DNA from 3 places in the Gordonia sp. PS3 genome. Region 2 is predicted to be linked to each of the others. Evidence: riboswitches for the same ligand, from Rfam matches in the RefSeq annotation. Region 2 holds a riboswitch; each other region holds the start of a gene.

Region 1 (7,925 bases), 1.1 Mb from region 2:
CCGGCCGCGACGGACGGCGGGGCCTCCACCTGGATCACGAGGTCGACGGCACCCATGTCGATGCCGAGTTCCAGTGAGCTCGTTGCGACCACGCACCGGAGCCTGCCGGATTTCAGATCGTCCTCGATCTGTGCACGCTGCTCTTTGCTCACCGAGCCGTGGTGGGCGCGGGCGAGGACGGCGGGCGCGCCCGCCGTGTCTCCACTGGCCGAGACGTAGGCGGGCATCCCGCCGGGCACTGTCGGGTTCGGTCGGTCCGGGTCGAACTCGATGCCCGCGCGTTCGGCGGCGATCTCGTTCAGCCGGGCGGTCAGACGTTCGGCGAGACGACGAGAGTTCGCGAAGACGATCGTCGAGCGATTCTCCTCGATGCGGTCGACGATCGCCGACTCCACGTGGGGCCAGAGGGAACCGGCGGTCGGGGAGAAGGCGTCGTCGAGATCGTCCGTCCCGGTGTCCGGCGGCGGGATGGCGGTCATGTCCTCCACCGGCACGTCCACGGAGAGGTCGAAGGTCTTCGCCGCAGGCGGCTTCACGACGGTGCAGTCGCCCTCGCCCGCCAGGAACTCGCCGACGAGTTCCTCGGGCCGCACGGTCGCTGACAGCCCGATGCGCTGCGCGGGCCGCTCGAGCAGCGCATCGAGCCGTTCGAGCGAGAGCGCCAGGTGCGTGCCCCGCTTGGTCGCTGCGACGGCGTGCACCTCGTCGACGATCACCGTCGTCACCGTGGCGAGGGTCTCGCGCACCGAGGAGGTCAGCATCAGGTAGAGCGATTCGGGCGTGGTGATCAGGATGTCGGGCGGATGGGTCTGCAGCCGTCGGCGGTCGGCCGCCGAGGTGTCCCCGGACCGGACTCCGACCGTGATCGACGGTGCGTCGAGTCCCATGATCTGCGCCGCGTGCGCGATGCCCACCAGTGGTGCCGACAGGTTCCGCTCCACGTCGACGGCGAGTGCCTTGAGCGGTGAGATGTAGAGGATCCGGACACCCGGAGCGGTGCCCGCACTGCCGCCGGTCGCGGCGTCGATCCGCTCGCGGTACAGCGAGTCGATGGCCCACAGGAAGGCTGCGAGGGTCTTGCCCGACCCGGTCGGAGCCACGACGAGGGTGTTCTCGCCGCGGGCGATCGCCGTCCACGCACCGGATTGGGCTCGGGTCGGCGCGCCGAACGCGTCGCTGAACCACCGCTGCGTGGCCGGATGCATGCTCCGAAGGATCTGACTGCCCGATGCCACACTCCCATTCAAGCGCACACCTGTGACACTCAGCGGATTGCGGCCGGCGGTACACTCAGCGGGCCGATGCGGTTAACCCGGTGCGAATCCGGGGCGGTCGCGCCACTGTGAGCGGTCCGCCGACGACGCCGTCGGACTGCGAGCCAGACAGTCGCATCGGTGTGAACAATGCCGACCCCGGGCGCGTGATCCGGGAGAACAGGACGTCGACGATGACCGCATCCACCGCAACGCAGGGCGTACGTTCCCTCGCCGTGCCGAACCTCTCCGCCGCGAGCGCGGCCCTCTGGCTCACCGCCACCGTGGCACTCGCGGCGCTCGCCTACTACTTCCTGGGATACGACCAGGGCGCGGTGTCGGTGTTCGGCAGCGACACCCATGTCCACGAGTTCGTGCACGACGCACGGCACTTCCTCGGCTTCCCCTGCCACTGAGCCGGGGAGACAACAGAACAATGGAGCGCAGATTCACCGGCGCAGGCGTGCTCGCAGGCCTGATCGCCGGACTGGTGTCGTTCGTCTATGCGCGGATCTTCATCGAACCGCAGGTGCGGCTGGCCATCGACTACGAGGAGGAGCGGTCGCACGCCGAGTCGATGCTGTCCGGCGAGCATGCACACGAGCACGAGATCTACAGCCGAACCGTCCAGGAGAACATCGGTGCGGGAGTCGGCACGGTCGTCTTCGCCGTCGCGATGGGCGCCCTGTTCGCCGTCGCGTTCACAGTTCTGTGGGCCTACGTGGGACGTCGGTGGCCGGCCGCGGACCCTCGGGCGGTCGCAGCGGGGCTGGGTGCCGTGGCCTTCGTGGCCGTGATCGGCGTCCCCTACTTCGTCTACCCGCCCAACCCGCCCGCGGTCGGCGAGGAGGACACCATCGGAGCGCGGTCGGGCGCCTACCTGACGCTGACGCTGGTGTCGGTGGCGCTGATGGTCGTCGCGGTGATCCTCGGCTGCCGGCTCGCGGACCGGATCGGCGGACTGTGGTCGGGTGTCACCTCCGCGGTGGTGTACCTGGTCGGTGTGACCATCACGGCCGCGCTTCTTCCCGAGTTCAAGGAGATCCCCGGTCCGGTGATGGACGGCGACCGGATCGTCGGCGCCGGATTCCCCGGACAGGTGGTGGCCGACTTCCGGGTGTACGCGATCGCGAACCAGGTACTTCTGTGGACGGTCCTGACCGTGGCGTTCGTCGCGCTGCTCGGCGTGATGATGCGCCGGTCCAAGACTTCCGACCGCACGCTCGCGGAGGTCGGCGCCTGACGTCGGTGCATCTGGTGGTCGCCGCGCGGACCGCACCCAACAGAGCGGTCCGGTTCGGCGGCGAGCACGACGATCTCGACTCGCGTGGCCGCCGGGATGCGGCGGCGCTCGCATCGCGGCTGCCCCGGGCCGGACGGGTGATCGCCGGACCCGAGAGATCGGTGACGCAGACCGCACGCCTGGCGTGCGGTCTGTTCGGCGTCGACCCGCGACTGGCGTCGCTCGACGTCGGCCGCTGGCGGTCGACCGCGCCGGAGTCGGTCGACCCGGCGCAGTTGGGCGCCTGGTTCGGCGATCCCCTGTGGTCGGGCCACGGCGGTGAGTCGGTCGGCGCGTTCGTGGGTCGGATTCGCGGCGTTCTCGCCGCGCTCGCCGCGGGTGGGCCGGCGACGCTCGTGGTCGCGGGCCCGGTCGCACAGGCCGTGCTCTGCGAGGACGCCGCGAGCTTCTTTGCGGCCGACGTGTGCCCGGGCGGGCTGTACACGGTCACGCTCTGACGTCGCGGAGCAGGTGCGACGTCGATGTCAGAGGGCCGTGCGACCATCGGCCGCATGGACGAGAGTTGGAGCGGCGACGGCGCGGACGCGCACCTGGTGATTCCGGCGGACTGCATCGCCTGGTGCCGGAACCAGCCCTACGCCGAGACGGTTCTCGAGGATGTCGTCGAAGTGGATCTCGACTGGTGGAACGAGCGCCTGGCTCAGTGCGAGATCCCGGCGCAGGTCAGCGGGCGCGATGCGGACGGAACGCAGGTGTGGAAGGGCACCGCGTACCTGCGTCGGGGCGATCTCGAGCCGGGTGTGCACGGAATGGGCCTCGGTGACGAACCGGAACTCGATCGCCTGTACATGTGTGCCGCCTGGCTGGCCGAGCACCCGCTGCGCGGCGGTGTCCGCCGATTCGTCGACGTCCGGTCCGGGCGGGATGCGGGCACGCCGTTCGCCGCGGTCGAGCGTGCGCTCGTCGCCTGCCGGCGCGCTCCGGCACTGATCGACGCCGCGGCGTATCGGGACTGGTCGGGATGGCCGGTCGCTCCTGGTGTGGGCCACGTCCTGATGTCCCTGTACTGCTGGGCGATCCACTCCGGGGCACCCGACCGTCCGCAACTGCTGGATGCTGCCAGCGCCGGCAGTCTCACGTGGAACGGCTGGCTTGTCGCGTCGTCGGTGTCGCACTACTCCGTCCGCAGATACGTGCGGTACAACTCCCTGCTTTACCGCTGGGCCGCGCAGGCGGGCGTGGCGCCGGAACTGGTCGAGATGTGGCTCAATCGGCAGTGGCACAGTCGCCTGGCCGAGGCCGCCGTACGGGACGGATCGGCGCTGTGACGAGCCGGTCGACTGAGGGCGTCGACCTACCGGGTCGGTGACACGATGCGCTACCGTCAGACCTAAGTGAAACGTGTTCCAGTTTGGAGGCTTGATGTTCGAGTGGTCTGAGGAAGATGTGATGGTCCGCGACGCTGTGCGCGGCTTCATCGACAAGGAGGTCCGGCCCAATCTGGAGGGTCTGGAGTCGGGGTCGCTCCCGCCGTACGACATCCTCCGCAAGATGCTGGCGACCTTCGGGATGGACTCGATGAACGCCGAGAGCCTGGAGAAGGAGCTCGCAGCCGAGGAGGCGGGCGAGCCGCGATCCTCGGGCGGCGGATCGAACAGTCTCGCCAACTCGATGTTCCTGATCCTCAACATGGAGATGGCGGGGGTCAGCCTGGGCCTCATCGCGTCGATGGGCGTCTCACTGGGCCTGACGGTCTCGACGATCCGCAGCCGCGGCACCCTGGCGCAGAAGCGTCGCTGGCTTCCGGAGCTGGTGACGATGGAGAAGGTGGGGGCGTGGGCCATCACCGAGCCCGACAGCGGCTCGGACGCGCTCGGCGGGATGAAGACGACGGTGCGCCGCGACGGCGACGACTACATCCTCAACGGCAACAAGACCTTCATCACCAACGGCCCGTACGCCGACACCATGGTGGTCTTCGCCAAGCTCGACGAGGGCGACGGCACGCCGATGCGCGATCGCAAGGTGCTCACCTTCGTCCTCGACAAGGGCATGGAGGGACTCACCCAGGGCAAGCCGTTCAAGAAGATGGGCATGATGAGTTCGCCGACCGGTGAGCTGTTCTTCGACAACGTCCGGGTGGGCCGGGATCGTTTGCTCGGAGAGACCGAGGAGACCGGATCGGACAAGCGGGGCGGCGACAGCGCGAAGGCCGGATTCACCGCCGAGCGGATCGGCATCGCCGCGCTGTCCCTGGGCATCATCAACGAATGCCAGCGGCTCTCCATCGACTACGCCAAGACGCGCACCCTGTGGGGACAGGAGATCGGAAAGTTCCAGCTAATTCAGCTCAAGCTCGCGGAGATGGAGATCGCGCGGCTCAACGTGCAGAACATGCTCTTCGTCGCGATGGAGGCGGCCAAGGCCGGCAAGCCGCCGACACTGGCCCAGGCGTCCGCGATGAAGCTGTACTCCTCCCGGGCGGCGACCGAGGTCGCGATGGAGGCGGTGCAGCTCTTCGGCGGCAACGGCTACATGGCCGAGTACCGCGTGGAGCAGCTGGCGCGCGATGCGAAGTCGCTGATGATCTACGCCGGGTCGAACGAGATCCAGGTGACCCACGTGGCGAAGGGACTGCTGGCGCAGTAGGGCGCGCGACCGAACCACATCGACTCCGACCGATGCCCGCAGGGGAACCTGCGGGCATCGTCGTGTCCGGCGGGCGGTGCGCCGCCCTCCACTTCGTGCCGGCCGTCCTACGAACGGCCGATATGTCGCAGTTTTTGTGCTGGCAGCACGCAATTCGGGACGTATCGACAGCTCGATGAAGCGTTCGCCCTCGTCGGATCCATACATTTATCGGACGCTGTCGCGGCGCCCTCCCACCTGATCCCGCGCCGCGAATCGAGGAGGCTGTGTTGAAAACCAAGATCGTGCTGCGACGACTCGCAGCGGCAGGGGCGATCGCTGCGCTGGGCGCGGTCGGCGTGATGTCCGGATCGGGTGCGGCGGACGCCGACACCGTCGGTCCGGCGAAGGGCAGCAGCAGTGCCGTGAACTTCTCCCGCGAGATCAGCGGACTCAAACTGGTCGACGGCAAGGTGCCCAACGGAGAGGTCATCACCGTCACCAACCGGCTCGACCGCAAACTCGCATGGCTCATCTACTGGGTCAAGGACACGCACCCGACGTGCATGGAGGCCGTGCCCAACACCTCGGTGTGGAAGGTGAGCGGCAAGACCTACACGAACAATCCGAACGTCTCCGGCGCCATGAAGCCCGACGAGTTCTCCTCCGGTCCGGGATGGGCGAAGATCGACGCGCCCGCGGCCAACTCCTGGGAGAGCATCGCCTGGTCGCAGGACTACCTGCTCAAGTGCGACGTCGGGGTGCTGAACACCGGCGGACTGCAGTACTCGACCACCTGGGTGGGCGACAACGGCGACCATCCGAACGTCGGCCCGAACATCGAGGTGACGCGCGGCGTTCCCGGGATCTCGGTGAACCCGAAGGATGCGATGGCCGACAACGACGTCGAGATCACCGTCAAGAACCCCGACGGCCGCCCCGGCGACAAGGTGGTCCTCACCGCCGACGGCAAGTCGCTCGACGGTTGCGGCAACCTCGAGCTCGACGGTGACCGCCGCGTCAGCTGCACCTGGGTGCCGAAGAAGGCCGGGACCTACCCGCTGCGCGCCGTCATCTCCAGCGCAGAGCCGGTCACCGTGACCGAGAGCGTCTACGTCTCGGCCAGCCCGGCGAGCGGCAGTCTCGGTGGAAGCCTCGGCAGCGGAAGCGCCGGCATGGACACCGGAAGCATCTACACGGGCAGCCTCGGATGAGCGCGCATACCAACACCTCGAGAAAGCAGACGAACATGTCGACAATCAGACGGACAGTGGCGGTCGTGGGCAGTTGCGCGGCGGCTGCCGCGCTGGCGGGAATCGGCACCGGTGCGGCGGCCGCCGACACCGTCGGCCCCGTCAGCGGTGAGAACGACACCGTGAGTTTCCAACGATCGGTCGAGGGCGCCACCCTCGTCGACGGCAAGGTGAAGGTCGGTGACACGGTCACCATCACGAATCGGATCGACCGGAAGATGTTGTGGCTGGTGTACAGCGTGCGCGACAATCATCCGTCGTGCTTGCAGGCGGTGCCGAACACCTCCGTGTGGACGGTCTCGGGCGGGACCTACACGAACAATCCGGACGGTCCCGGGACCAAGAAGCCCAACGAGGTGACCTCCGGCGACGGCTGGGTGATGATCGATGCGACCGGTGGCGGTTCGTGGGAGGCCAAGCCGCTGATCTGGACGCAGGACTACGTGGTCACCTGCGCTCCTGGCACCCTGAACACGGGTGGTCTGCAATGGTCGACGACCAACGCGTTCGAGAAGAACAACAACAAGCCCGATGTCGGTCCGACCATCACGGTGGTCCCGGCGTCGTCGCCCGGTGGCGGGGACGGTTCCGGTGGAGACACCGGCAGCGGCGGCACGGGTTCCGGCGGTGACGGCTCGGGCGGCGAGGGCACGGGCGGTGCCGGCGGCAGTTCGGGGTCGGGTAGCTCCGGGTCCGGAAGCCTCGGGTCCGGCAGTCTCTCGAACCTCTTCGGATGATCAGGAGCAATCAGATGAGCAGACTCAACAGACCTGCGCTCGTCGCCCTGCTGTCGACGTCCGCGGCGATCATCGCAGGGACCACGGCGGCCGGGGCCGCGGGCGCGGAGACGATGACGCCGGTGACCGGCGGCAACGACACCGTCAGCTTCTCGCGGACGGTCGGGAGCGCGGCCTTGGTCGACGGCAAGGTGAAGGTCGGTGACACGGTCACCATCACGAATCGGATCGACCGCAAGTTGGGGTGGCTGGTGTACAGCGTGCGCGACAATCATCCGTCGTGCATGAAAGCGGTGCCGAACACCTCCGTGTGGACGGTCTCGGGCGGGACCTACACGAACAATCCGGACGGTCCCGGGACCAAGAAGCCGAACGAGGTGACCTCCGGCGACGGCTGGGTGATGATCGATGCGACCGGTGGCGGTTCGTGGGAGGCCAAGCCGCTGATCTGGACGCAGGACTACACGGTGGAGTGTGCGCCGGGCACGCTGAACACCGGCGGCCTGCAGTGGTCCACCACCAACGTGTTCGAGAAGAACAACAACCAGTCGAACGTGGGCCCGACCATCACCGTGGAAACACCCGCCCCCAAGACCGCGTCGGCCACGGCCGTGTCGGTGACGCCGGCGCCCAAGGCCGGTGAGACCTCGACTGTGAAGGCGACGGTCACGGCCGGCGGCAGCGGCGCCACCGGCGGCACGGTCGAATTCTTCAACAACGGCGCCTCGATCGGAACCGGGACCGTCGCCGCGGGAGTCGCGACGACGAACTGGAAGCCCGCCGCGGGTGGCGCCTACTCGCTGAAGGCGGT
Region 2 (7,925 bases):
TCGAGCGCCGCGCCACGCCGCTGTGCTCCATGAGCTCCGACATTCCGAATCCGTCGGCTCCCTTGCTCCGGAGCAGCTGAGTCGCCGACAGGAGCAGTCGGTCGCGGACGGGGAGTGTTGCCATGCACTCAGGGTACGCGTGAGTAGAACGATCGTTCTGTTACCGTCGACGCATGACTCACGTTTTCGATGAGGCCATCGCCCTCACGCCCACGGCGTCGGACCATGTGGTCCGCGCGCAGACGCATCCCGCGTACAACAACATGGTCGGCCCGTTCGGCGGCATCACGGCCGCGACCGTCGTCAACGGCATCCAGCAGCGGCCCGACGTCCTCGGCGATCCGCTCGCGCTGACCATCAATTACGCGGCACCGATCGCCGAAGGACAGTGGGATCTCGACCTGCGGCCCGTCCGGACCAACCGCACCAATCAGCACTGGGTGGTGACGATCAGCCAATCCGGACAGGTGGCGGCCACCGGCACCGCGGTCTTCGGCGTCGCCCGTGACACCTGGTCCGACACCGAGCCGACGCCTCCGGCCGCACCGCCCGCCGAGGAGGTCGAGGTCAGCGAGTACGTGGACTTCATCGCCTGGGCCAAGAACTACGACAAGCGGTTCGTCGCGGGCGGCATGGACGGGAGGAACGACGCCGACTCGACGTCGACGCTGTGGCTGCGCGACCGGCCCGAGCGGCCGCTCGACTTCCCGGCGCTCACCGCGATGACCGACGTGTTCTACCCTCGTGTCTTTCTCCGGCACGGAACCTACATGCCGGCGGGCACCATCACCCTGACCACGTATTTCCACGCCACCGCGCAGGAACTCGAGGCGCATGGAACCGGACACGTCCTCGCGACGGCGCGCGCCGCCCGGTTCGGGCACGGTCATTTCGACCAGTACGGACAGCTCTGGTCGGGCGAGGTGCTCCTCGCGACCACGCACCAGCTCGTGTACTTCAAAGACCCCGCCTGATTCGAGGTCGCCCGAGTGTCCCGGCCGTGCCCGGATACACTCGGGCGATACGTCACGGTGCTCGGGAAGTCCGGTGAGAAGCCGGCGCGGTACTCGCCACTGTGAACAGGTCCGGAAGTCGCCGGGAGTGCAGGACTCCAGCCACTGGGTGCTCGTCATCTGGGAAGGTGTGACCGCCGGCAGTCCTGTGTAGCCAGGAGACCGGCCGCGGCGTACCCCGAAGTTCCACGAGTATCTGGAAAGGGGGTCGCATTGCGCACCCTGAAGAACGCGGTGATCCTGGCCGTCGCCGGCACCGTCCTCACCGTCTCTGCCTGTTCCGGCGACGATCCCGCATCCGGCGCCGACGGCTCGGCGATCAGCCTGCAGAACTGCGGCCGCACCGTCACCCTGAAGAAGCCGGCCGACGCGGCCATCACCGTCAACCAGGGGGCCACCGAGTCGGCCCTGGCCGTCGGCGCCGGCGGGCAGCTGGTCGGCACCGCCTACCTCGACAGCGCCATCGCCCCGCAATGGGCCGCAGCCTACGGCGAGATCCCGGTGCTGTCGGAGAAGTACCCCACCCGCGAAGCGGTCCTCGAGAAGCACCCCGACCTGATCGCCGCGTCGTACAGCAGCGCCTTCGACGACAAGGCGCTGGGAAGCCGGCAGTCGTTCGACGACCTCGGTGTGGCGACCTACGTGTCGCCCTTCGGCTGCGAGGACAAGTTGAAGCGTCCGGCCTCGTCCTGGGACGCGGTGGCCGGTGAGACCAGCGACTACGGCGTGCTCTTCGGACGGACGGCCGATGCCGACCGGGTGAACGCCGACATGCGCGCGAAGCTCGCCGACCTCACCGCGAAGTCGGCCGGACGGGGCAAGACGGTTCTGTGGTGGGATTCCTCGACTGACAAGCCCTTCGTCGGTGCCGGCGACGGCGGGCCGCAATTGGTCATCGACGCCGTCGGCGCGAAGAACGTCTTCGGAGATCTCTCCGGCAACTGGGCCGAGACCGGCTGGGAGGCGGTGCTCAAAGCCGATCCGGACGTGATCGTCCTGGTGGACGCCGACTGGGATCCGGCCGCCGCCAAGCGGAAGTATCTGGAGTCCGACCCGGCGCTCAAGGACCTGAAGGCCGTCGCGAAGGGATCGTTCGTGGTGATCCCGTTCGCTGAGAGCACCCCCGGTCCGCGGCTGATCGACGGCGCCGCCAAGCTGTCGGACGCGCTCGCGAAGTAGTCGGCGCGTGCGCGAACGGCTCCGCGGTACACCGGCCCTGGCGGGTTGGCTGGCCGGACTGACGATCCTGCTGCTGATCAGCATGGCGCTCGGAATCGTGGTCGGATCGGCCGATCTGCCGCTGGGCACAGTGGTGCGAGCGCTCGGCAGCAGCGTGGGCATCGGCACGTCCGATGTGCTCGACGAGAACATCGTCGTTCAGCTGCGGCTGCCGCGGGTGGTCGGAGCGGCACTCATCGGTGCGGGCCTGGCGGTCTGCGGCACCGTCCTGCAGTCGTTGACGGGCAACCAGCTGGCCGACCCGTACATCCTCGGGATGTCTGGCGGTGCGTCTCTCGGCGCCGTGGTGGTGTTGAGCACGGGAGTCGGCATGGGCAGCATGGCCGGTGGCTCAGTGGTCTCCGTCGCAGCGTTTCTGGGGGCGATGGGTGCGCTGCTGCTGGTGTTCGCGATCGCGGTCACGCGCGGGGGCGCGCTGCTTCCGGGCAGACTGATCCTGGCCGGCGTCGCCGTCGGGCAACTCGCCGCGGCGCTGAGTTCGGCGTTGATCTACTTCGGCCCGCACGGCACCGCCGACCGCGTCATGTTCTGGTCGATGGGGTCGGTGGCCGGCATCCGCTGGAACACCCTCGCGCTGACCGCGATCGTCACCGTGTGCACGATCGTCGCCGTGCTGGCCCACGCCCGAACGCTGGACGCCTTCGCCTTCGGTGAACGCGCCGCCGCGAGCCTGGGCACTCACGTGGCCCGCACTCGCTGGGTGCTCTACGCGCTGGTGTCGCTGTGCACCGCCGTCCTGGTGGCGCTGTCGGGGATCATCGGGTTCGTGGGGCTCGTGGTGCCGCACATGGTTCGCTTTCTCGTGGGCCCGCTGCACTATCGGGTCCTGCCGGTGGCGGTGGTGCTCGGGGCATTGGTGGTGGTCTGGGCCGACATCATCGCCCGCGGCGTGATGCCGTCGCGGGAACTGCCGCTCGGGCTCGTCACCTCGGTGATCGGCGTGCCCGCCTTCATCTACCTGCTCCGGCGACAGCGAGGCACCGAATGACCGGTACCGAGACCGGGATGCCCGGCATCGAGATGCGGGCGGTGAGCTTCGCCCGCGGCGAGCGGAGAATCCTCGACGACGTCACGGCCCGGGCGCCCGCCGGCCGATTCACCGGCGTGATCGGCCCGAACGGGTCCGGAAAGTCGACCCTGCTGTCGATGGTGATGCGTTGGCAGCGGCCCGACGCCGGACAGGTGCTGCTGGGCGGCACCGACGTCCGGGAGTTGGGCCGCCGCGAGTTCGCGCGCACCGTCGCCGAGCTGGAACAGCACTCGGCGACCGTCCTGGAACTGTCGGTGGAACAGATTGTGGAGCTCGGCACCATCCCGCACGCCGGCGGATGGGCCAGGCCGCTCGGAGACGCCGCGCACGAGGCGCATCAGGCCATCGGAACGCTCGGCATCGAGCATCTGCGGCACCGCACCTGGCAGACCCTGTCCGGCGGCGAACGGCAGAAGGTCCAGATGGCGCGGGCGCTGGCGCAGCGCCCGAAGGTCCTCGTCCTCGACGAGCCGACCAACCATCTCGATGTGGCGGCCGGGCTTCACCTGCTGCAGCTGGCCCGGGATCTCGGCCTCACCGTCCTCGCTGCCCTGCACGATCTGCAACTCGCCGCGATGTACTGCGACCACCTCGTCGTGCTCGACGAGGGCCGCGTCCGTGCGCAGGGCAGCGCCTCCGAGGTGCTGACGCCCGAGTTGCTGGCGGACGTCTACGGCCTCGACGCGCAGGTGCTTCGCCATCCGGTCACCGGCGGGCCACTGATCGTCATGTGCGGCGTGGTTTCGGCCACAGGAGGGGAGAAGTGATGATCGACGCCGACTGGGTGATCGTGACGGCGCCGACGGATCGCGGCGCGGATGTGCACGGCGAACTCGCCCGTGCGCTGGGAGAGCTCGCCGAACGCCATCCGGGCACGGTCTTCCGCTCCGCCGTCCTGGGCGGTGAGTCCGACACCGTCACCGAGGTGCTCGACGAGGCGGCCCGCGAGGGCGCCGACTCGGTGGTGGTGCTGAGCGGTCAGACGCTCGCCGACCGAAAGATGGACGCTTGGTTCCGCCGCGTGATCGGGCACTGGCTGCGGAACCGCCCGGCGGGCTCCGCGCCGGATATCAGAATCGGCGGATCGCTTTGCCAGACAACGGATTACGCGAATCTGATCGAGCGGGCTGCCGCCGACGGCGGGGCCCCGGCCCGCGATACCACCGCCCCGCTCGCGACGAAGGCCTGGGACGCGGTTCCCGGGTTCGCGCGACACGTGCTGGTCTGCCGCGGTCCCCGATGCTCGGCGCGAGGGGGCGCCGAGACGCAGTCGGAACTCTCCGCCGAACTCGACGCCCGGCGGCTCGGCGACGACGACGTCCTCATCACGCTCACCGGGTGCCTGTTCCCCTGCTCGCAGGCGCCGGTGGTCGCGGTCTACCCGGACGACGTCTGGTACGCCGGACTCACAGCGGCGCGAGTCGCCGATGTGGTGGAGCGGCACCTGGTGGGAGGTGAACCGATCCGGGAGTGGTTCGGAGACCGATCGGCGAGCCGGTGAACCGGACGCCCGAGCGGAGACGGCCGGGGACGGCCCGGATGTCCGGCAAGTACATTCAGTACTGAAACCACAGTCGAAGGGGACACATGGCGGGCAGGGCGATCCGGATGTCGGTGGCGATGCTGGCGGGTGGCGCAGTGCTCGCCTCGGTGGGATGCAGCACCGACGGCTCGTCCACCGCTGCCGAGCGCGAGGCCGCCGAGCTGCCGCTGACACAGGCCGAACTGCCCGCCGGTTTCCACACCGCCCGGCTCAGCAAGGACGCCCTCGCGCAGATGACGGAGCAACTCTCCGATTCCACCGCACACGTCGACATCGCACCCGCGCAGTGCGCGGCATCCGGAGCGATGGTCACCACGATCGACCCGAAGAGGGTCGGCGTGATGGCGGCGACCGATGGCGACGATGCGATCAGCGAGTCGGTGCAGCCCGTCGCCGAGATCGACGGCGGCGTCGACCTCGAGGCTGCGCGCAAGCAGGTCACCGGCGACTGCGGCGTCGTCCGGGTGCACGTGAAGGCCGGCCCGGTCAAAGGTTCGGAGATCACCGTCACGCACACCGTGATCGACGTACCGCGCGGGGCCGCCGACCAGGTCCTGGCGGTGGAGAGCCGGAGTAGGACGGTGAACGGTTCCAAATCCGGTGAGACGAGTCTGCTGGTAGGAAACGCCCTCGTCAACGGTTACGCGGTCACCGTACAGATGAGCGCCGTCGACCAGACCGCCGATCTGAATCGTGCAGTTTTCGAGGACGTCTTCGCCAGGGCGATCGCCAAGGCCGCGCGCTGACCGCCGCCTCGACGGGATGCCGGTGCCGCGCCCGGATTCCGCATCGGTCAGGATTGTCCCGTCTACTCAGTATCACCAGATAGGGATGAAGACCGACGTGATGACAATGAAGAGGATTGCCGGCGCCGCCGCTGCCGCGAGCGCGGCATTGCTGCTCGTGACCGGCTGCAGCTCGACCGAGGACGGCGCACCGGTGCCGGGTGCCGCATCGTCGGCCGCCGCACCGTCCGCCGATGCGGGCAAGGCGCCGACGCTGGTGATCGGCAAGGCCGAGTTTCCGGCCGGGTACCAGGTGACCCCGGTTCCGCGAGACCAGATCCAGAAGGTCGCCGATTCCGTCCTCAGCTCGACGAAGAGTGCCAAGGTGACGCCGGCGAACTGCATGCAGCTGAGTGCGTTTCCAGACAAGATCGACCTCGCCAAGACCGGCTTCGTCATCGCGATGAAGGGCACCTCCGTGCTCGCTGAGACCGTCTCCGTGGTCGACCACTCCGTGGAGGACTTCCGCAAGGCCGTGACCGGCGACTGCGGCAAGATCAAGGTCGAGATCACCGAGGGCCAGGCCGCGGGCGCGAAGGGCACGGCCGTCTCGAAGGTGATTCCGGCGCCGAAGACGAAGGCGGACGACGCGATCGTCGTGCAGCAGAGTTCCACGATCGACTTCAAGGGAACCACCACCAAGACGTCGATGATCGTCGGTTACGCGATGGTCAACGGCTACCTGGTCAGCGTGCAGGCCAGCGACGCCTCCCCGCAGTCGACTCCCGACCTGGCAGCGTTCAACAAGGTCTTCACCAAGGCCGTCGATCGGGTGGCCACCGAGACCGCCTGACCACTCCCGGACAATGAGAAAGGCCCGCCGACGGCGGGCCTTTCTCATATGACTGCGTCGGTCAGATGACGCCGAGCGCGTTCATCGCGTCGGCGACCTGAACGAAACCGGCGACGTTGGCGCCCAGGATGTAATTGCCCGGGTCGTTGTACTCGTCGGCGGTCTGCAGGCAGGTGTGGTGCAGGGTGCGCATGATGGAGCTCAGACGCTCCTCGGCGTACTCGAACGTCCAGGAGTCGCGCGAGGCGTTCTGCTGCATCTCCAGCGCGGAGGTCGCCACACCGCCGGCGTTGGCGGCCTTGCCCGGCGCGAAGCCGACGCCCGCAGCGAGCAGGACCTTGGTGGCCTCCGGTGTGGTGGGCATGTTGGCGCCCTCGGCGACCACCTTGCATCCGTTGCGGACCAGTGCCTCGGCGTCCTTCTCATCCAGCTCGTTCTGCGTCGCACACGGCAGCGCGATGTCGGCGGGCACCTGCCAGAGGTTGCCCTCGGTGACCAGGCGGGCACCGCCGCCGCGCAGTTCGACGTACTCGCTCAGGCGGGCCCGGCGGACCTGCTTGACCTCCTTGAGGATCTCCAGGTCGATGCCGTTCTCATCGACGACGTAGCCGGAGGAGTCCGAGCAGGCGATGACCGTGCCGCCGAGCTGGTGGATCTTCTCGATCGCGTAAGTGGCGACGTTTCCGGAACCGGAGACGAGGACCTTCTTGCCCTCGAAGCTGTCGCCCTTGGCCTTCAGCATCTCGTCGACGAAGAAGACAGCGCCGTAACCGGTGGCCTCCGGGCGGACCTGCGAACCGCCCCACGACAGTCCCTTGCCCGTCAGGACGCCGGACTCGTAGCGGTTGGTGATGCGCTTGTACTGGCCGAACAGGAAGCCGATCTCGCGGCCGCCGACGCCGATGTCGCCGGCGGGAACGTCGGTGTACTCGCCGATGTGGCGATACAGCTCGGTCATGAACGACTGGCAGAAGCGCATGACCTCGAGGTCGGAGCGGCCCTTGGGGTCGAAGTCCGAGCCGCCCTTGCCGCCTCCGATCGGCAGGCCGGTCAGAGCGTTCTTGAAGATCTGTTCGAAGCCGAGGAACTTGACGATCGACAGGTTCACCGACGGGTGGAACCGCAGGCCGCCCTTGTACGGGCCGAGGGCCGAGTTGAACTCGACGCGGAAGCCGCGGTTGATCTGGACCTGGCCGGCGTCGTCGATCCACGGCACGCGGAAGATGATCTGACGCTCGGGCTCGCACATCCGGGCCAGGACGTCCTGGTACTCGGGGTGCTTGACCATGACGGGGCTCAGCGACTCGAAGACTTCCTGAACGGCCTGGTGGAACTCGGGCTCACCGGGGTTGCGGTTGATAACCATGTCGTAGCAACCCTGGAGATCGCTGTCCCATGCGGTCATGTGTAGTACTCCCAACTGGTGCGCTGGACGAGGCGGGCTCGGCGCACACCGCAAATTCCGGTCCTCTCGGGCCAATTTCCGTTGGTCACTCTATCGGCGCAGCGGGTGCGGCATGAA
Region 3 (7,925 bases), 1.1 Mb from region 2:
GCGCTGGGTGCCGAACGGGTCGACGTCCTTGACGTCCTTGGCGCGTTCGTAGATCGTGGTGCGCGTCTCCCGGTCGAACGGGGTCCCGTCGGTGTCGCGTTCGATGAAGTACTGCTGGATCTCCGGCCGGATGCTCTCCATGAGGAAGCGGAAATGCCCGAGCACCGGATAGTTCCGCAGAATGCTGTGGCGGGCCTGCACCAGGTCGTACGTGCCGACCAGTGCGATGAAGGCGAGGACGCCGGTGACGAATAGCCACCACGGGGAGACCAGGACGAGCGTCGAGGACACCGCGGCGAGAACCCACGTCGCGGCAACAGCCAACCATCTGAGCATCGTCTCCACCTCTTGTCGCGGGCACCGCCGGTCGGGGAATCGGGCGGCTCCCACTGTAGTTCGGACGCGGCGGTACCGGAGGCAGGACGGGCCGCACCGGATCCATCGGTCACCGGTGAGCGGTGTCCGATGGATCCGGTCGCGATCAGGTGGCGGGCACCGTGGCCCGATCGGCGGCGATCTCCTCGCGGACCCGGCGGGCGGCGTCGACCATGTTCCGCAGCGCGGCGGTGACCTCGTCGGTGCGGCGGGTCTTGAGCCCGCAGTCGGGATTGACCCACAGCCGGTCGGCGCGCACCGCGTCGAGCGCTTCACGCAGCGACGCGGCCATCTCATCGGCGGCCGGCACGCGCGGCGAATGGATGTCGTAGACGCCCGGACCCACCTGGGCGGCGAAGCCGGCCGCGTCGAGGTCGTCGAGGACCTCCATATGGGAGCGCGCCGCCTCGATGGAGGTGACGTCCGCGTCGAGCGCGGCGATCGCACCGATCACCTCGCCGAACTCCGAGTAGCACAGATGTGTGTGGATCGCGGTGGCGTCGCCGACCCCGCCGGTGGCGATACGGAAGGCGGTCACCGCCCAGTCGAGGTACGCCGCGCGGTCGGCGGTCCGCAGCGGCAGCAGTTCGCGCAGTGCCGGTTCGTCGACCTGGATGATCGGTACCCCCGCGCGCTCGAGATCGGTGGTCTCGTCCCGGATCGCGAGAGCCACCTGACGCGCGGTCTCGGCGAGCGGCTGGTCGTCGCGGACGAACGACCACGCGAGGATCGTCACCGGGCCGGTGAGCATGCCCTTGACCGGCTTCTCGGTCAGGGACTGCGCGTAGGTGATCCAGCCGACCGTCATCGGCGACGACCGCCGGACGTCGCCGAAGAGGATCGGCGGCCGGACGCAGCGTGACCCGTACGATTGGACCCAGCCGGCGGCCGTCGCGAAGAAGCCGTCGAGTTGTTCGGCGAAGTACTGGACCATGTCGTTCCGCTCGGGTTCCCCGTGGACGAGGACGTCCAGACCCACCTGCTCCTGCAGGGCGATCACCGCGGCGATCTCCTGCTCCATCCGGGACCGGTAGGCCGCCGAGTCGATGGTTCCGTTGCGCAGCGCGAGGCGCGCCTTGCGGATCTCGACCGTCTGCGGGTACGAGCCGATGGTCGTGGTCGGCAGGACGGGCAGGCCGAGCGCGGCGTCCTGCGCCTCACGGCGGTCGGGCGCGGGCGAGCGGGTCCAGTCGGCCGGAGTGAGCCCGGCGAGGCGTTCGCGGACCGCGGCGACGTGTACGCGCGGGTCCGCTGCCCGGGACGCCAGTGCCGCGCGCGCCGCCTCGAACCGGCACGCCTGGTCGTCCCGGCCGTGCGCCAGGGCCCGAGCGAGCGCGGCCACCTCGCCGAACTTCTCTTCGGCGAAGGCCAGCCATCCGTGCAGCACCGGGTCGAGTTCGAACTCGCCGCGCACGGTGTACGGGACGTGCAGTGTGGAACACGAGGTCGAGACCGCGAGGGCACCGGCGTGCGCGCGCAGCGACTCGAGTGCGGCCAGCGCCGCGTCGAGGTCGGTGCGCCAGACGTTGCGGCCGTCCACCACGCCGGCGACTACCAGTTTTCCGGTCAGATCGGCCGTGCGGACGGTGTCCGGAGAGCCGGTCACCAGGTCCACTCCGACGCCCTCCACCTCGGTCCGCGCCAGTGCCGCGAGACGGTCGCCCGTATCGCCGAAGTACGTCTGCACCAGGATTCGCGGGCGCGTCCGGACAGCCGACAGCACACCGTAGACGCGTTCGGCGAGGTCGGTGAGACCGTCGGCCTGATCGGTCACCAGCGTGGGTTCGTCGATCTGGACCCAGTCGACACCGGTCTGGGCCAGGCGGCCGAGGAGATCGGTGTAGAGCGGCAGGAGATCGTCGATGCGGGTCAGCGGTGCCGGGCCGCCGTCGACCGCCTTGGCGAGCGCGAGGAAGGTGATCGGTCCGATCACCACGGGACGGGCGGGCACGCCCTGAGCCTGCGCCTGAGCGATCTCATCGAGGACTGCGCCCGGGTCGAGGGTGAACTCGGTGTCCGGACCGATCTCCGGAACCAGGTAGTGGTAGTTGGTGTCGAACCACTTGGTCATCTCCAGCGGTGCGATGTCGGGGCCCGGGCCGCCGGCGGTGCCGCGGGCGGCGGCGAAGTAGCGGTCCAGCGGATCGTCGATCGCCGCCACTCGCGGTGGCAGCGCGCCGAGCATCACAGCCGTGTCGAGCACCTGGTCGTAGTACGAGAACGTGTTGACGGGCACCGAGTCGAAACCGGCGTCGATCAGCCTGCTCCAGTTGTCGCGGCGGATGCCCGTTGCGACCCGGGTGAGCGCGGCGGCGTCGATCCGGCCCGCCCAATAGGCTTCGACCGCGCGCTTGAGCTCCCGGTTGGCGCCGATCCGGGCGACGCCGGGGACGGTGGCCGTGAAGCCCGCAGAGTGGGTGGTGCTGGTGTCGGTGGTGATAGTCGTGTCATCAGACATGACGTGTTCTTCTCCTGCATGAGTAGTTCGAGCCGTCGCCATACCGGGCGCTGCGAACCGCAGTTCGTCAGTCGCCCGTTTCCTCGAGGCGGACAGCCATCGGGCGCGGATGCGCTCGATACATCCGGCAGGTCTTCGGGCTCGTCGGCGCGCGGGCCAGGAATGGAGCCCGCTTCTACTGGCCGTCGCTTCCCAGGCGCCGCCGCCGGTGAGCCGTGGCTCGGGCGGGGCGGTCCCAGTGCGTGTGACGGCGGTCGTTCCGACATACCGCTGCGGGTCAGCTCCGGAGTCTCACCGGATTCCCTCTTCGCGGGCGGTCGCTGCCGTCGGCAGCGAACTCGCGTCGACGCCCGGCGGGAAGCAGGGGCTCCATAGTGATCCCGGCCGGGCGAACCAGTTGCAGTTATCGATGGTAAGGGACCGGGTACCATTGGGCAGCATGGGATCCGGCGGTGATTTTAACTCCGGCGGACCGGCTCATCCGGTCGCTGGGATCATCCTCGTAGCCCGTGGAGACGAGCGGAATCCCGCAGGTGACGGCGATGTTCCGACAGAACAGCGACTGATGGCCTGCGTGTCAAGTCTGGGCGCCGGCGGCTGCAAGGACATCTATGTGGCGCTCGGCGCCCGCGTGGTTCCGGCGCCCGACACCTCGTCGACGACGCTCTATCTCCCCGAGTGGTACGACAGTCTCGACGCCTGCTCGAGTGCGGCGCTGAAGTTCGTCGATCAGCATCCGAGTCTGGCGGGGGCGGTGATCCAGACCCTCGACAGCCCGGATGCCGGTTCGATCGCCGTCGCACGCGTCATCGAGGCCGCCGCCGACTGCCCGACGAGTCTGTGCCGCGCGGCGTTCGGCGGCCGTCCCGCCCAACCCTTCTACCTGGGAGCCGAACGCGTTCGCGAGGCCATCGCGGAGCTGGGGGCGGGACTGCCTGCCGTGCGGTATCTCGTCGCGCACCGCGACGACATGGTGCTGGTCGACTGCACCGATCTCGGGAACCCCGCCGACTCGCCCCTCTGAGCGCCTGCCTGAATGCGCGGCGACCTGGATGCGCGGCGTCCGGGTCAGCGGCCTGGCAGTCCGGAGCGCAGAGCCGCCGCTTCGACGTCGAGCAGTGCGCTCGCGCAACGGGTGGCGGGATCGACCGCGGCCGCGAGCGCGGCGTCGTAGCCGTCGCGGGCGAGGCCGGCCACCGACCCCGCGGCGTCGACGCCGATCAGCGCCGCGAGTTCGCCGGTGGTGGGGACGCACACCGCCCACGTGAGACGCGACTCGTCGGCCCACGCGGCGTCGGCGGCTCGGATGTACTCGACCGGATCGCCGACGCCGAGGAGCTCGAGCGCGGGCACATCGGACAACCGCTCGTCGTGCCGCAGGGCGCGCAGATACCACGCACCGGCGTTGATCTCGACAGCTTCCATGACGGGTCCTTCTCGTTCGCTCACGAATCGGCCGGATCCGGGCGCGTGCACGGCTCCGAAAACGGGCTGTGCCGTTCCTCCTGACTCGACATCGGTCAGGCGGAACGGCACAGCCGGAGGTGTATCCGGTTCTACTTGATCTCGAGCAGCACCGTGCCCTGGGTGACCGCGGCACCGGCCTCGGCGGACAGGCTGGTGATGGTGCCGGCCTTGTGCGCAGTGACCGGGTTCTCCATCTTCATGGCCTCCAGGACCACGACCAGGTCGCCCTCGGCGACCTCGTCGCCCTCACCGACGGCCACCTTGACGACGGTGCCCTGCATCGGCGCGGTCACGGCGTCGCCGGAGGCAGCGGCGCCGCCGCCCTTCTTGCGCGTGCGCGACTTCGGCTTGCGGCGGATGGCGCCGTTGGTGCCGCCACCGCCGCCCAGGTTGAGATCGCCGGGCAGCGAGACCTCGACGCGGCGGCCGTCGACCTCGACGATGACCTTCTGGCGCTGGGTGTCGTCCTCGTCGTCGAGCGGCTCACCGCCGGTGAAGGGCTTGATCGGGTTGTCCCAATCGGTCTCGATCCACTTGGTGTAGACCTCGAAGCCCTCGACGCCGTTCTCGTCGGTGCTGCCGATGAAGGCGGGGTTCGACACGATGTGGCGGTGGAACGGGATCACGGTGGCGAGGCCGTCGACCTCGAACTCGGCCAGTGCGCGGCGGGCGCGCTCGAGTGCCTGGGTCCGGTTCTCGCCGGTGACGATCAGCTTGGCCAGCATCGAGTCGAACTGACCGCCGATGACGTCGCCCTGGCGGACGCCGGAGTCGACGCGGACGCCGGGGCCGGAGGGCTCGCGGTAGACGGTGATCGGGCCGGGCGCGGGCAGGAAGCCCCGCCCGGCGTCCTCACCGTTGATCCGGAACTCGAAGGAGTGACCACGCGGGGTCGGATCCTCGGTGATCTCCAGGGCCTTGCCCTCGGCGATGCGGAACTGCTGGCGCACCAGATCGATGCCCGAGGTCTCCTCGGTGACCGGGTGCTCCACCTGGAGTCGGGTGTTGACCTCGAGGAACGAGACGGTGTCACCCTGGACCAGGTACTCCACGGTGCCCGCGCCGTAGTAGCCGGCCTCGCGGCAGATGGCCTTCGCGGAGGAGTGGATGCGCGCCCGCTGCTCGTCGGTCAGGAAGGGAGCGGGTGCCTCCTCCACCAGCTTCTGGAACCGGCGCTGCAGCGAGCAGTCACGGGTTCCAGCGACGACGACGTTGCCGTGCTGGTCGGCGATGACCTGGGCCTCGACGTGTCGCGCCTTGTCGAGGTACTGCTCCACGAAGCACTCGCCGCGACCGAATGCCGCGACGGCCTCGCGGGTGGCCGACTCGAACAGCTCGGGGATCTCCTCGACGGTGTGCGCGACCTTCATGCCGCGGCCGCCGCCGCCGAAGGCGGCCTTGATCGCGACCGGGACGCCGTACTGCTTGGCGAACTCGACCACCTCGTCGGCGCCGGCGACGGGATCCTTGGTGCCGGCGGCCATCGGCGCCTTCGCGCGCTCGGCGATGTGGCGTGCGGTCACCTTGTCGCCGAGGTCACGGATGGCCGACGGGGGCGGGCCGATCCAGGTGAGACCGGCGTCGATCACGGCCTGTGCGAAGTCCGCATTCTCCGAGAGGAAGCCGTATCCGGGGTGGACTGCGTCAGCGCCGGACTTGGCGGCGGCGTCGAGGACCTTGTCGAACACCAGGTACGACTCGGCCGACGTCTGGCCGCCGAGTGCGAACGCCTCGTCCGCCAGCTGCACGAACAGTGCGTCGGCGTCCGGTTCGGCGTACACGGCGACACTGGCGATGCCTGCGTCCTTCGCGGCGCGAATCACGCGAACGGCGATCTCACCGCGGTTGGCGATGAGGACCTTCTTGATGGTCGTCTGACTGATCTCAGCGGAACTGGTCACTGGCACTCCTGTGGCACCACCGGTCAGGCGGTGCCGTTGTCGGGGACGGCTCTCACCATCCGGGGTCGACGGGCTGCGTCTCGCGCGGGATTCTCCCGCTCGTGGCGTCCTACACGTGGCTCGCATCAGACGGGCAACGTGATTTCCGCGACTCAGATTAACGCACCGATCAATTGCTCGGTACGACGCATCTCACGCAGGTCAAGAAAATTGTCTACCCGGCTTCGGCTGTACGCGCGAGTAGGTCCGCGAAACGGTCGAGGAAGACGGGAACATCACCTGCGGTTTCGGCGGGATAGCGAGCGTGCATCCGCAGGCCGCCGGGCGTCCGGTTGACCCACACGTAGACCTCGTCGTCGGCATAAGAATGGCTGCGCAGGACCCGTGCGGCACCGTCGTCGGCGGCCTGGGCACGCGGTGCCCCGCGCGTGTCCATGTACGAGACCACCGTATGCGGCGAGCCGGTGACGCCGATGAGATCCGCCACACGAAGGAACGGAAGCTCGCTTCCGTGCCGCGAAGCGCTCAGTTCCGCGGTGCTCCGCCGCGACGCCTCGGCGGGCGTGGGATCGTCGGAGACGTCGATCACCAGGGGCGCCAGACCGACGAACCAGCCCAGCGAGTGCAGCCACGAGCGGTCGGTCCGCGTATGCCGGGGCATGATCACGGCGAAGTCGTCGGCGCCGCTGGTCTCGCGGAAGGCCACCGCCATCGCTCCCAGGATCCCGCCCACCGGGGACGCGCCCGAGGCGGCGCAGAAGGCCTCGAAGCGCGTCGCGCCGGCGTCGTCGAGGAGCAACCGGGTGCGCGCGAGCTGGACCGGCCCGGTGCCCTCCTCGGCGGGCCCCGCCCGACCGGGGGTCAGCAGGGGGTTCGGTGGCAGTCGGCCGCCGAACCGGGCGACGAACTCGGCCCATGTGCGCACTGCGCGGTGCTCGGGGTCGGCGACGTCGGCGGCGCGGCGCTGGGCGTCGCTGAAGTCGAGGTAGCTGCCCGTGGGCTCGAGAGCCGGTGGACGACCCTCGCGGGCCGCCCGGTACAGCTCCGACAACTCGTGATGCGCATTGACCAGGGAGTAGCCGTCCACCAGCGAGTGGTCGGCGGCGAAGAACAGGGTGAAACTGTCCGGTCGCGCCACGGTCGCGAACCGGTACGCCGGCCAGTGCAGAGGGGCGGTCGCGCGGTCGAACGATCCCGCGATCTGCTCGAGGAGCAGCGGCGTCTCGGTGTACCAGCCGATGCGTGCCATCTTGACCCGGACGGTGTCGGGCTCGGTGGTGTAGCGCTCCGTGCGGTAGCGGGCGTCGCGGTCGGCCTTGAGCACCACGTGCGTCCGCAGCACCTCGTGGCGATTGATGTACGCCACCAGCGCGGAGCGGACCGAGGGCACCGACATCGGTTCGTCGAACTCGATCGCGAGCCCGAGCCACGATTCGCGGCCGCCCTCGCGATGCGTCAGCGCCCGGTACTCGAACGCCGACCGCAGATGCTCCTCGTGGTTGTGCGAGGTCTCGCGTACGTCTCGGCTCCAGCTGCCCAGACCGCCCGGCACAGCCGGAATCCACTCGACCAGGCCGCCGGGCTGAATCGGGGCGTCGAGGATCTGCAGAAAGTCCATTGCGCTGCGACGGCGTTCAGCGGGAGGTCTGCTCGCGCACCTGACGCTTGATCCGCGTCAGCATGCCCGCCATCCCGTTGAGACGCAGCGGACTGATCACCGACGA

The links. Region 2 has a riboswitch for cobalamin ahead of ACE11G_RS17315 (ABC transporter substrate-binding protein). Riboswitches for the same ligand answer to the same signal wherever they lie in the genome.
Region 1: it holds a riboswitch for cobalamin, as region 2 does, so the genes downstream of both, ACE11G_RS12240 (CbtB-domain containing protein) here and ACE11G_RS17315 (ABC transporter substrate-binding protein) in region 2, are expected to answer to the same signal.
Region 3: it holds a riboswitch for cobalamin, as region 2 does, so the genes downstream of both, metE (5-methyltetrahydropteroyltriglutamate--homocysteine S-methyltransferase) here and ACE11G_RS17315 (ABC transporter substrate-binding protein) in region 2, are expected to answer to the same signal.

The regions. Positions count from the first base shown of each region.
Region 1 covers NZ_CP169524.1:2,648,682-2,656,606, reverse strand. Annotated here, with positions in the region: gene ACE11G_RS12245 (ATP-dependent helicase) at 1-1,205, opposite strand, end outside; cobalamin riboswitch at 1,259-1,406, shown strand; gene ACE11G_RS12240 (CbtB-domain containing protein) at 1,448-1,669, shown strand; gene ACE11G_RS12235 (CbtA family protein) at 1,690-2,496, shown strand; gene ACE11G_RS12230 (histidine phosphatase family protein) at 2,502-2,993, shown strand; gene ACE11G_RS12225 (hypothetical protein) at 3,018-3,824, shown strand; gene ACE11G_RS12220 (acyl-CoA dehydrogenase family protein) at 3,919-5,145, shown strand; gene ACE11G_RS12215 (hypothetical protein) at 5,412-6,338, shown strand; gene ACE11G_RS12210 (hypothetical protein) at 6,374-7,114, shown strand; gene ACE11G_RS12205 (Ig-like domain-containing protein) at 7,129-7,925, shown strand, end outside.
Region 2 covers NZ_CP169524.1:3,738,563-3,746,487, reverse strand. Annotated here, with positions in the region: gene ACE11G_RS17325 (TetR/AcrR family transcriptional regulator) at 1-124, opposite strand, end outside; gene ACE11G_RS17320 (acyl-CoA thioesterase II) at 174-974, shown strand; cobalamin riboswitch at 1,013-1,199, shown strand; gene ACE11G_RS17315 (ABC transporter substrate-binding protein) at 1,227-2,192, shown strand; gene ACE11G_RS17310 (iron ABC transporter permease) at 2,200-3,240, shown strand; gene ACE11G_RS17305 (ABC transporter ATP-binding protein) at 3,237-4,049, shown strand; gene ACE11G_RS17300 (ferredoxin) at 4,049-4,783, shown strand; gene ACE11G_RS17295 (hypothetical protein) at 4,870-5,571, shown strand; gene ACE11G_RS17290 (hypothetical protein) at 5,678-6,403, shown strand; gene gdhA (NADP-specific glutamate dehydrogenase) at 6,465-7,808, opposite strand.
Region 3 covers NZ_CP169524.1:2,617,208-2,625,132, reverse strand. Annotated here, with positions in the region: gene ACE11G_RS12135 (FMN-binding glutamate synthase family protein) at 1-336, opposite strand, end outside; gene metE (5-methyltetrahydropteroyltriglutamate--homocysteine S-methyltransferase) at 482-2,833, opposite strand; cobalamin riboswitch at 2,942-3,176, opposite strand; gene ACE11G_RS12125 (hypothetical protein) at 3,408-3,857, shown strand; gene ACE11G_RS12120 (hypothetical protein) at 3,902-4,258, opposite strand; gene ACE11G_RS12115 (acetyl/propionyl/methylcrotonyl-CoA carboxylase subunit alpha) at 4,390-6,201, opposite strand; gene ACE11G_RS12110 (condensation domain-containing protein) at 6,416-7,819, opposite strand; gene ACE11G_RS12105 (SufE family protein) at 7,836-7,925, opposite strand, start outside.